DNA from 2 places in the Pseudomonas sp. GW823-FHT06E10 genome. Region 2 is predicted to be linked to the other one. Evidence: predicted binding sites of a transcription regulator. Region 2 holds the regulator's gene; the other holds the start of a gene.

Region 1 (4,177 bases), on a different contig from region 2:
GTGGTGGATGTCGAAACCCAGCACAAGGCGCTTTCGTTGCGCGTGCTGACGGTCGACGACTCGTCGGTGGCGCGCAAGCAGGTCACGCGCTGCCTGCAAACGGTCGGCGTGGAAGTGGTGGCGTTGAACGACGGTCGGCAAGCGCTGGACTACCTGCGCAAACTGGTCGACGAGGGCAAGAAGCCGGAAGAAGAGTTCCTGATGATGATCTCCGACATCGAGATGCCGGAGATGGACGGGTACACCCTGACGGCGGAAATCCGCAACGACCCGCGCATGCAAAAGCTTCATATCATCCTGCATACTTCGTTGTCGGGGGTATTCAATCAGGCGATGGTCAAGAAGGTCGGTGCCGATGACTTCCTGGCCAAGTTCCGTCCTGATGACCTGGCATCCCGGGTAGTCGACCGGATCAAAGCAGCAGATATCAGCTAGGGGCCTGCGCCCCTGGCAGTCAACACGATTTAAGAGGCGGCATCATTGTCTACGGGTAATTTGGATTTCGAACAGTTCCGGGTGTTCCTGGAAAAAGCCTGTGGCATTTTGCTCGGTGAAAACAAGCAGTACCTGGTCTCCAGCCGTCTCAACAAACTGATGGAACAGCAAGGCATCAAGTCTTTGGGGGAACTGGTTCAGCGCATGCAGACCCAGCCGCGCAGCGGTTTGCGCGAGCAGGTGGTGGATGCCATGACCACCAACGAAACCCTGTGGTTTCGTGACACCTACCCGTTTGAAGTCTTGAAGAACAAGGTACTGCCCGAAGCGATCAAGGCCAGTCCCGGTCAGCGCCTGCGCATCTGGTCGGCAGCATGCTCGTCGGGCCAGGAGCCGTATTCGTTGTCGATGTCCATCGACGAGTTCGAGCGGGTCAACATGGGCCAGTTGAGGATGGGCGTACAGATTGTTGCCACTGACCTGTCCGGTACCATGCTGAACAACTGCAAGACCGGCGAGTACGACAGCCTGGCCATCGGCCGCGGCCTGTCGCCTGAGCGCCTGCAGCGTTATTTCGACCCGAAAGGGCCGGGGCGCTGGGCGATCAAGGCGCCGATCAAGAGCCGGGTGGAATTCCGTTCCTTCAACCTGCTGGACAGCTACGCGAGCCTCGGCAAGTTCGACATCGTGTTTTGCCGCAATGTGTTGATCTACTTCTCCGCCGAGGTGAAGAAGGACATCCTGCTGCGCATCCACAGCACATTGAAGCCAGGCGGTTACCTGTTTCTCGGTGCTTCCGAAGCGTTGAACGGTTTGCCGGATCATTACCAGATGGTCCAGTGCAGCCCGGGGATCATTTACCAGGCGAAGTGAATTTGCCGGCGTCATCGAAAACGGGAGTCCTTATAGGCTCCCGTTTTTTGTGTGCTGATTTCTTGCAAACGCTGCTGGCCCCTGTGGGAGCGAGCTTGCTCGCGATAGCGTCCTGACAGTCGAGTTCAACTTTCCCTGACACACCGCAATCGCGAGCAAGCTCGCTCCCACAGGGGCGGCGGTGTTCTGAAAAGGGTGAGGAGGCGGCAGAAAAGCGGCATCCGGCGGAAAACCGTTGCCGCTTTTCTGGCATTGCCGTGTCGCCATGGCCTGCAAGGCCCCGGTTTCCGGGGTTTTCTGAATTGGCATGGGGCTTGCTAAGTTGATTCTACGAAAAATCAGGTCACCCGAAGGTTTCCCGACATGAGCATCAGCTTCGATAAAGCGCTCGGTATCCACGAACAAGCCCTGGGCTTCCGAGCCCAGCGTGCCGAAGTCCTGGCCAACAACATCGCCAACGCCGATACCCCGAACTACAAGGCTCGGGACCTGGACTTCTCGAAAGTGCTCGCCGAGCAGAACGAGAAAACCAAAAGCGGCACTTTCGCCTTGAACATGACCAACAGCCGTCATATCGAGGCTGAAGGCCTGGGCAATGGCGACGAGTCGTTGCTGTATCGCACGCCGATGCAACCGTCGATTGACCAGAACACCGTGGACGCCCAGCTGGAGCAGTCGAACTACGCGGAAAACGCGATCGGCTTCCAGGCCAGCTTCACCCTGCTCAACAGCAAATTCAAAGGGCTGGTGTCAGCTCTGCGCGGAGAGTAAGCCATGTCTCTATCCAGTGTTTTCAACATTGCCGGTAGCGGCATGAGTGCGCAGACCACGCGTTTGAACACCGTCGCTTCGAACATCGCCAACGCCGAAACGGTCTCGTCGAGCATCGACCAGACCTACCGTGCGCGTCACCCGGTATTTGCCACCATGTTCCAGGGCGGGCAGAGCGGCGGCAGCGATTCGCTGTTCCAGAGCCAGGACGCCGCCGGTCAGGGTGTTCAGGTGCTGGGTGTGGTCGAAGACCAGAGCAATCTTGACGCGCGCTACGAGCCGAACCATCCGGCGGCCGATGCCAAGGGTTACGTCTACTACCCGAACGTCAATGTGGTGGAGGAAATGGCCGACATGATTTCCGCAAGCCGTTCGTTCCAGACCAACGCCGAAATGATGAACACCGCCAAAACCATGATGCAGAAGGTCCTGACCCTCGGTCAGTGATAAGGGGCGACTCAGATGAGTGTTACCGATTCCACCAGTGGTTTGAGCCTCAACGATATCCTGGCCAACTCCTCGATCAAGACCAGCACCACGACTGACGGCCTCGCATCGGCAACCGGCAGCGCCACGGGCAACAAGGCCCTGGGCAAGGATGCATTCCTGAAATTGCTGGTTACTCAGTTGAAAAACCAGAACCCGCTGGAACCCCAGGACAACGGCGAATTCGTGGCCCAGCTGGCGCAATTCAGTAGCCTGGAAGGCATCACCACGCTCAACGATACGGTGACCGGCCTGGCCAGCAACTACAACTCGTCCCAGGCCTTGCAAGCGTCGTCGCTGGTGGGGCGTTCGGTCATCGCTCCAGGCGACAAGGCCGTGGTCGATACCACCAAGAGCCTCAGCGGCACGGTGGTCGTTCCGTCTTCGGTGGCGTCTGCCACCCTGAAGATCACCGACGCAGCCGGCAAGACAGTGCGCACCATCGACCTCGGTTCACAGAAGGCCGGCAACGCCAGCTTCATCTGGGACGGCAAGAACGATGCGGGTGAGACCGTACCTGCAGGCACCTATACCTTCGGCGCCACGACCACGATCGATGGTCAGTCCGTTGCGTTGATCACCAACCTGCCCGCGACCGTCAACAGCGTGACCATCAGCCAGACTGGCGGTGAGTTGATGCTCAATCTGGCCGGGCTGGGCAGCGTTGCTCTGTCCAAAGTACAAACCATTGGTATGTAGAGCCGACTAACACGGCATAAAGGAGTGGATGATGTCTTTTAATATCGGCCTTAGCGGTCTCTATGCAGCCAACAAACAACTGGACGTGACCGGCAACAACATCGCCAACGTCGCGACCACCGGTTTCAAATCGTCCCGTGCAGAATTCGAAGACGTGTACTCGGCGACCCGCCTGGGTACCGGCAGCAAGACCGTCGGCAACGGCGTGCGCCTGGCCAACGTTTCCCAGCAGTTCGGCCAGGGTGACGTGAGCAACACCGGCAACGTGCTCGATATGGGTATCCAGGGCAACGGTTTCTTTGTCCTGAGCAACAACGGCTCGCTGACCTATACCCGTGCCGGTACGTTCAAGACCGACAAGGAAGGCTACGTCACCAACAGCGACGGTACTGCCCGCCTGCAAGGTTACGGTGTGGACTCCAACGGCAAGATCGTCAATGGCGTGCTGACGGACCTGCGGATCGACACGTCCAACCTGGCACCGAAGTCCACCAGCACCGTGTCGTCGACGATCAACCTGAACTCGACGTCGGCAGTGATCGACCAGACGGTTGCGGCGAACAAGTTCAACCCGTCCAAGACCGAGACCTTTACCAAGTCGTTCAGTACCCCGATCTACGATACACAGGGTAACCAGCACACCATGGATCAATACATGGTCAAGACTGGAGCGAACACGTGGGACACCTACACACTGATCGATGGCCGCAATCCGGATGGCAGTGATCCTACTGTTACCGCGCCGGTTGCTTCGACCATGTCGTTCGATTCCACCGGCAAACTGACTTCGGTCAGCACGCCAGTGACGCCACCAACCACGCCACCGACTTCGGTGATCAGCAGTGACCTGAAAATCACCAACTGGACCCCGGGCAGTGTCACCAATGGCGTCTGGACAGCCAACGGTGCCGCA
Region 2 (4,177 bases):
GGTCGAACTGATCGATGACGTGCGCATCACGCGCTTCGACGAGAAAAACCGTAGAACCCTGATCACCAGCACCCGCATGACCGTGTTCCCGCAGCAGCAATATGCGCAGACCGAGCAAGACGTTAGAATCGACGGCGCTGGCGGTGTATCGACTGGCAAGGGAATGAAAGCGTATTTGAAAGAAAGCAGGATACACCTGCTATCGAACGTAAGAGGACAGTATGAGGCTCGTTAAAACCCTCCCGATTTTGCTCAGTCTGGGCGCAGCACTGGGAAGCGTGAGCGCCTGGGCTCTGCCGGAAGACCAACAGCAGCCTATCCGTATTCAGGCCGACGATGCCCAACTGGACGACAAGCAAGGTATTGCTACCTATAAGGGTGACGTGATCATCACCCAAGGCTCGATGAAGGTGACAGGCAACACCGTTACCATCACCCGCACCCCGGCTGGCGACATTGACGTAGTGACCTCGGTGGGCAACCTGGCGTACTTCGAGCAATTGCAAACGGCTGGCGACACCAAGCCTGTCCAGGGTTGGGGCGTGACGATCCAGTATCACGCTTCGCAAAATCGCGTCGTACTGATCGACAAGGCCAAAGTTGTCGACAAGGACAACAACGTCACCCAAGGCGAGAAAATTGTCTACGACACGGACAAGAAACTCGCCAGCGCCGGTCGAGCCACAGGCAGCAAGATCACCGAGGCGCGTCCGCGTATCGACATGGTGATCCAGCCGAAGAAGAAAACCGACGAGAAAAAGGCCCAGTAATGGCAACTCTGAAAGCTCAGCATCTGGCCAAGAGCTACAAGAGCCGCCAGGTCGTGCGTGACGTCAGCCTGTCCATCGACAGCGGCCAGATCGTCGGCCTGCTTGGCCCGAACGGCGCCGGCAAGACCACCTGCTTCTACATGATCGTCGGCCTGGTGCAAGCCGACCAGGGCCGCGTCCTGATCGATGACCTGGACGTCAGCCACCAACCGATGCACGGCCGCGCAAAGGCTGGTATCGGCTACTTGCCGCAAGAAGCATCGATCTTCCGCAAACTGTCGGTGGCCGACAACATCATGGCCATCCTCGAGACCCGCAAGGAACTCGACAAGGCCGGTCGTCGCAAGGAGCTGGAAAGCCTGCTGCAGGAATTCCACATCAGCCACATCCGCGACAACCTGGGCATGAGCCTGTCCGGTGGTGAGCGCCGTCGCGTGGAAATCGCCCGCGCCCTGGCCACCAACCCGAAATTCATCCTCCTCGACGAGCCCTTCGCCGGCGTGGACCCGATTTCGGTCGGCGACATCAAGCAGATCATTCACCACCTCAAGGCCAAGGGCATTGGCGTGCTGATCACGGACCACAACGTTCGTGAAACCCTGGATATCTGTGAAACCGCCTATATCGTCAATGACGGCCAACTGATTGCCGAAGGCGACGCAGAGACCATCCTGGCCAACGACCTGGTCAAGGAAGTGTATCTGGGCCATGAGTTCCGCCTGTAAGCGCTGAGCCGTGCCCAGGCAGTTGCCCGGGCACCTGACCAGCCACTCACCAGCGCTTCCGTGCCGACAAGCGTGGTCAGCCCTCGACAAGGGCAGCGCTGCAACACAGCTTTATAGTTTTTTATTGTTACAGCGCTCTAGGCAAACCCTTTAGTTTCAGGCATATAATTTGCTTAAGTTTGGCGCCCCGGCGCCCTGTAGTGGATGGCGCATGTGCGCCGGCGAATAAGGTGTTAAGCCCCTGCCATGAAACCATCGCTAGTCTTGAGAATGGGCCAGCAGCTGACGATGACACCGCAGCTGCAACAGGCCATCCGCCTGCTCCAATTGTCGACCCTGGACCTGCAACAGGAAATCCAGGAGGCCCTGGAGTCCAATCCGATGCTCGAACGCCAGGAAGAAGGCGACGACTTCGACAATTCCGACCCCCTGGCCGACAACGCCGAACAAAAGCCCAACACCGACATCCAGGAGCCCTCCTACCAGGAGAGCGCCCCGACGGTTGATAACCTCGATGAGGGTGACTGGAACGAGCGTATCCCCAACGAACTCCCCGTCGACACCGCGTGGGAAGATGTTTACCAGACCAGCGCCAGCAGCCTGCCCAGCAATGATGATGACGAGTGGGACTTCACCACCCGCACCTCGGCCGGCGAAAGCCTGCAGAGCCACTTGCTGTGGCAACTGAACCTGGCCCCGATGTCCGACACCGATCGCCTGATCGCCGTAACCCTGATCGACTGCATCAACAATCAGGGCTACCTGGACGAAACCCTCGAGGAAATCCTCGAAGCGTTCGACCCGGAACTGGACATCGAACTGGACGAAATCGAAGCCGTCCTGCACCGCATCCAGCAATTCGAGCCCGCCGGCATCGGCGCCCGCAACCTGGGCGAATGCCTGCTGCTGCAATTGCGCCAGCTGCCTGCCAAGACCCCTTGGCTGGCCGAGGCCAAGCGCCTGGTCACCGATTACATCGACCTGCTTGGCAGCCGCGACTACAGCCAGTTGATGCGTCGCATGAAGCTCAAGGAAGATGAGCTGCGCCAGGTCATCGAGCTGGTCCAGAGCCTCAACCCGCGCCCGGGCTCGCAGATCGAGTCCACCGAAGCCGAGTACGTCGTTCCTGACGTCATCGTGCGCAAGGACAACGAGCGCTGGCTGGTGGAGCTCAATCAGGAGTCGGTGCCACGGCTGCGGGTCAATGCCCAGTACGCCGGTTTCGTGCGCCGCGCCGACACCAGCGCCGACAATACCTTCATGCGCAATCAGTTGCAGGAGGCCCGCTGGTTCATCAAGAGCCTGCAAAGCCGCAATGAAACCCTGATGAAGGTTGCCACCCAGATCGTCGAGCATCAGCGCGGCTTTCTGGAGTACGGCGACGAAGCCATGAAGCCGCTGGTCCTGCATGACATCGCCGAAGCGGTCGGCATGCATGAATCGACGATTTCACGGGTGACCACCCAGAAGTTCATGCACACCCCCCGGGGCATTTATGAACTGAAGTACTTTTTTTCCAGTCACGTAAGCACCTCCGAAGGCGGCGAATGCTCGTCCACGGCGATCCGGGCGATCATCAAAAAACTGGTTGCAGCGGAAAATCAGAAAAAGCCGTTGAGTGACAGCAAGATCGCTGGTTTACTGGAGGCACAAGGCATTCAGGTGGCTCGCCGCACCGTCGCCAAGTACCGCGAATCCCTCGGGATCGCGCCTTCGAGCGAACGCAAGCGGTTGATGTAGGGCCACGCCACAGCGTTCCAGTGGTAGATCATCTGATCTGCCGCTTTATGCACTGGCAACGAAGGAGAAGCTGTATGCAAGTCAACATCAGTGGACACCAACTGGAAGTGACCGAACCTCTTCGCACCTACATCGGCGAAAAACTCGAACGATTGGAGCGACATTTCGACAAGATCACTAATGTGCAGGTCACGATGACCGTCGAAAAACTGAAGCAGAAAATCGAAGCCACGCTGCATATTCCCGGGAATGAAGTGGTCGCCAACGCGGAACATACCGATATGTATGCCGCGATCGACGCACTCACCGACAAGCTGGATAAACAACTCAAAAAGCATAAGGAAAAGACCCAGAGCCTCCTCCAGGGCGCAACCGGTCGTTAACACTCCCAACCCATGATCCGACTTGAAAGTATCCTGACCCCCGGCCGTTCCCTGGTGAACGTGCCGGGAGGCAGTAAAAAGAAAGCCCTCGAACAAATTGCCAATCTTATCGCCCGCGAAGTGCCGGCCCTGGAGATGCAAGATGTCTTCGAGGCGCTGATCGCCCGTGAAAAACTCGGTTCCACCGGGTTTGGCAATGGCATCGCTATTCCACATTGCCGTCTCAAGGGCTGTGTTTCGCCCATCAGTGCATTGATGCACCTGGACGCCCCTATCGATTTCGACGCCATCGACGGCGCGCCGGTTGACCTGCTGTTCGTGCTGTTGGTCCCGGAAGCCGCCACCGATGCGCACCTTGAGCTGCTGCGACAGATCGCCAGCATGCTCGACCGCAAGGAAGTTCGCGAAAAGCTGCGTAGTGCTGCAAGCAACGAAGCCCTGTATCAGGTTGTCCTTGACGAGCAAAACGGTCAGTAATCATGCGCTTGATCATCGTCAGTGGCCGTTCCGGCTCAGGTAAAAGTACCGCCCTCGACGTTCTTGAGGACAGCGGCTACTA

The links. Region 2 encodes sigma-54, which starts transcription at its own class of promoters, with help from an activator protein. Its sites were predicted from a motif close to ANTGGCATNNANNTTGCTNT; they were not measured.
Region 1: flgB (flagellar basal body rod protein FlgB) is a predicted target of sigma-54. The motif match lies at 1,610-1,629, and genes of this name have one in related genera.

Annotation. Positions count from the first base shown of each region.
Region 1 is NZ_JBXAHJ010000002.1:62,619-66,795, reverse strand. Features, by position in the region: gene AC1Q6Y_RS03330 (chemotaxis protein CheV) at 1-435, shown strand, start outside; gene cheR (protein-glutamate O-methyltransferase CheR) at 481-1,308, shown strand; gene flgB (flagellar basal body rod protein FlgB) at 1,672-2,079, shown strand; gene flgC (flagellar basal body rod protein FlgC) at 2,083-2,526, shown strand; gene flgD (flagellar hook assembly protein FlgD) at 2,542-3,264, shown strand; gene flgE (flagellar hook protein FlgE) at 3,296-4,177, shown strand, end outside.
Region 2 is NZ_JBXAHJ010000013.1:12,350-16,526, forward strand. Features, by position in the region: gene lptC (LPS export ABC transporter periplasmic protein LptC) at 1-235, shown strand, start outside; gene lptA (lipopolysaccharide transport periplasmic protein LptA) at 222-770, shown strand; gene lptB (LPS export ABC transporter ATP-binding protein) at 770-1,495, shown strand; gene AC1Q6Y_RS20300 (RNA polymerase factor sigma-54) at 1,742-3,235, shown strand; gene hpf (ribosome hibernation-promoting factor, HPF/YfiA family) at 3,310-3,618, shown strand; gene ptsN (PTS IIA-like nitrogen regulatory protein PtsN) at 3,631-4,095, shown strand; gene rapZ (RNase adapter RapZ) at 4,098-4,177, shown strand, end outside.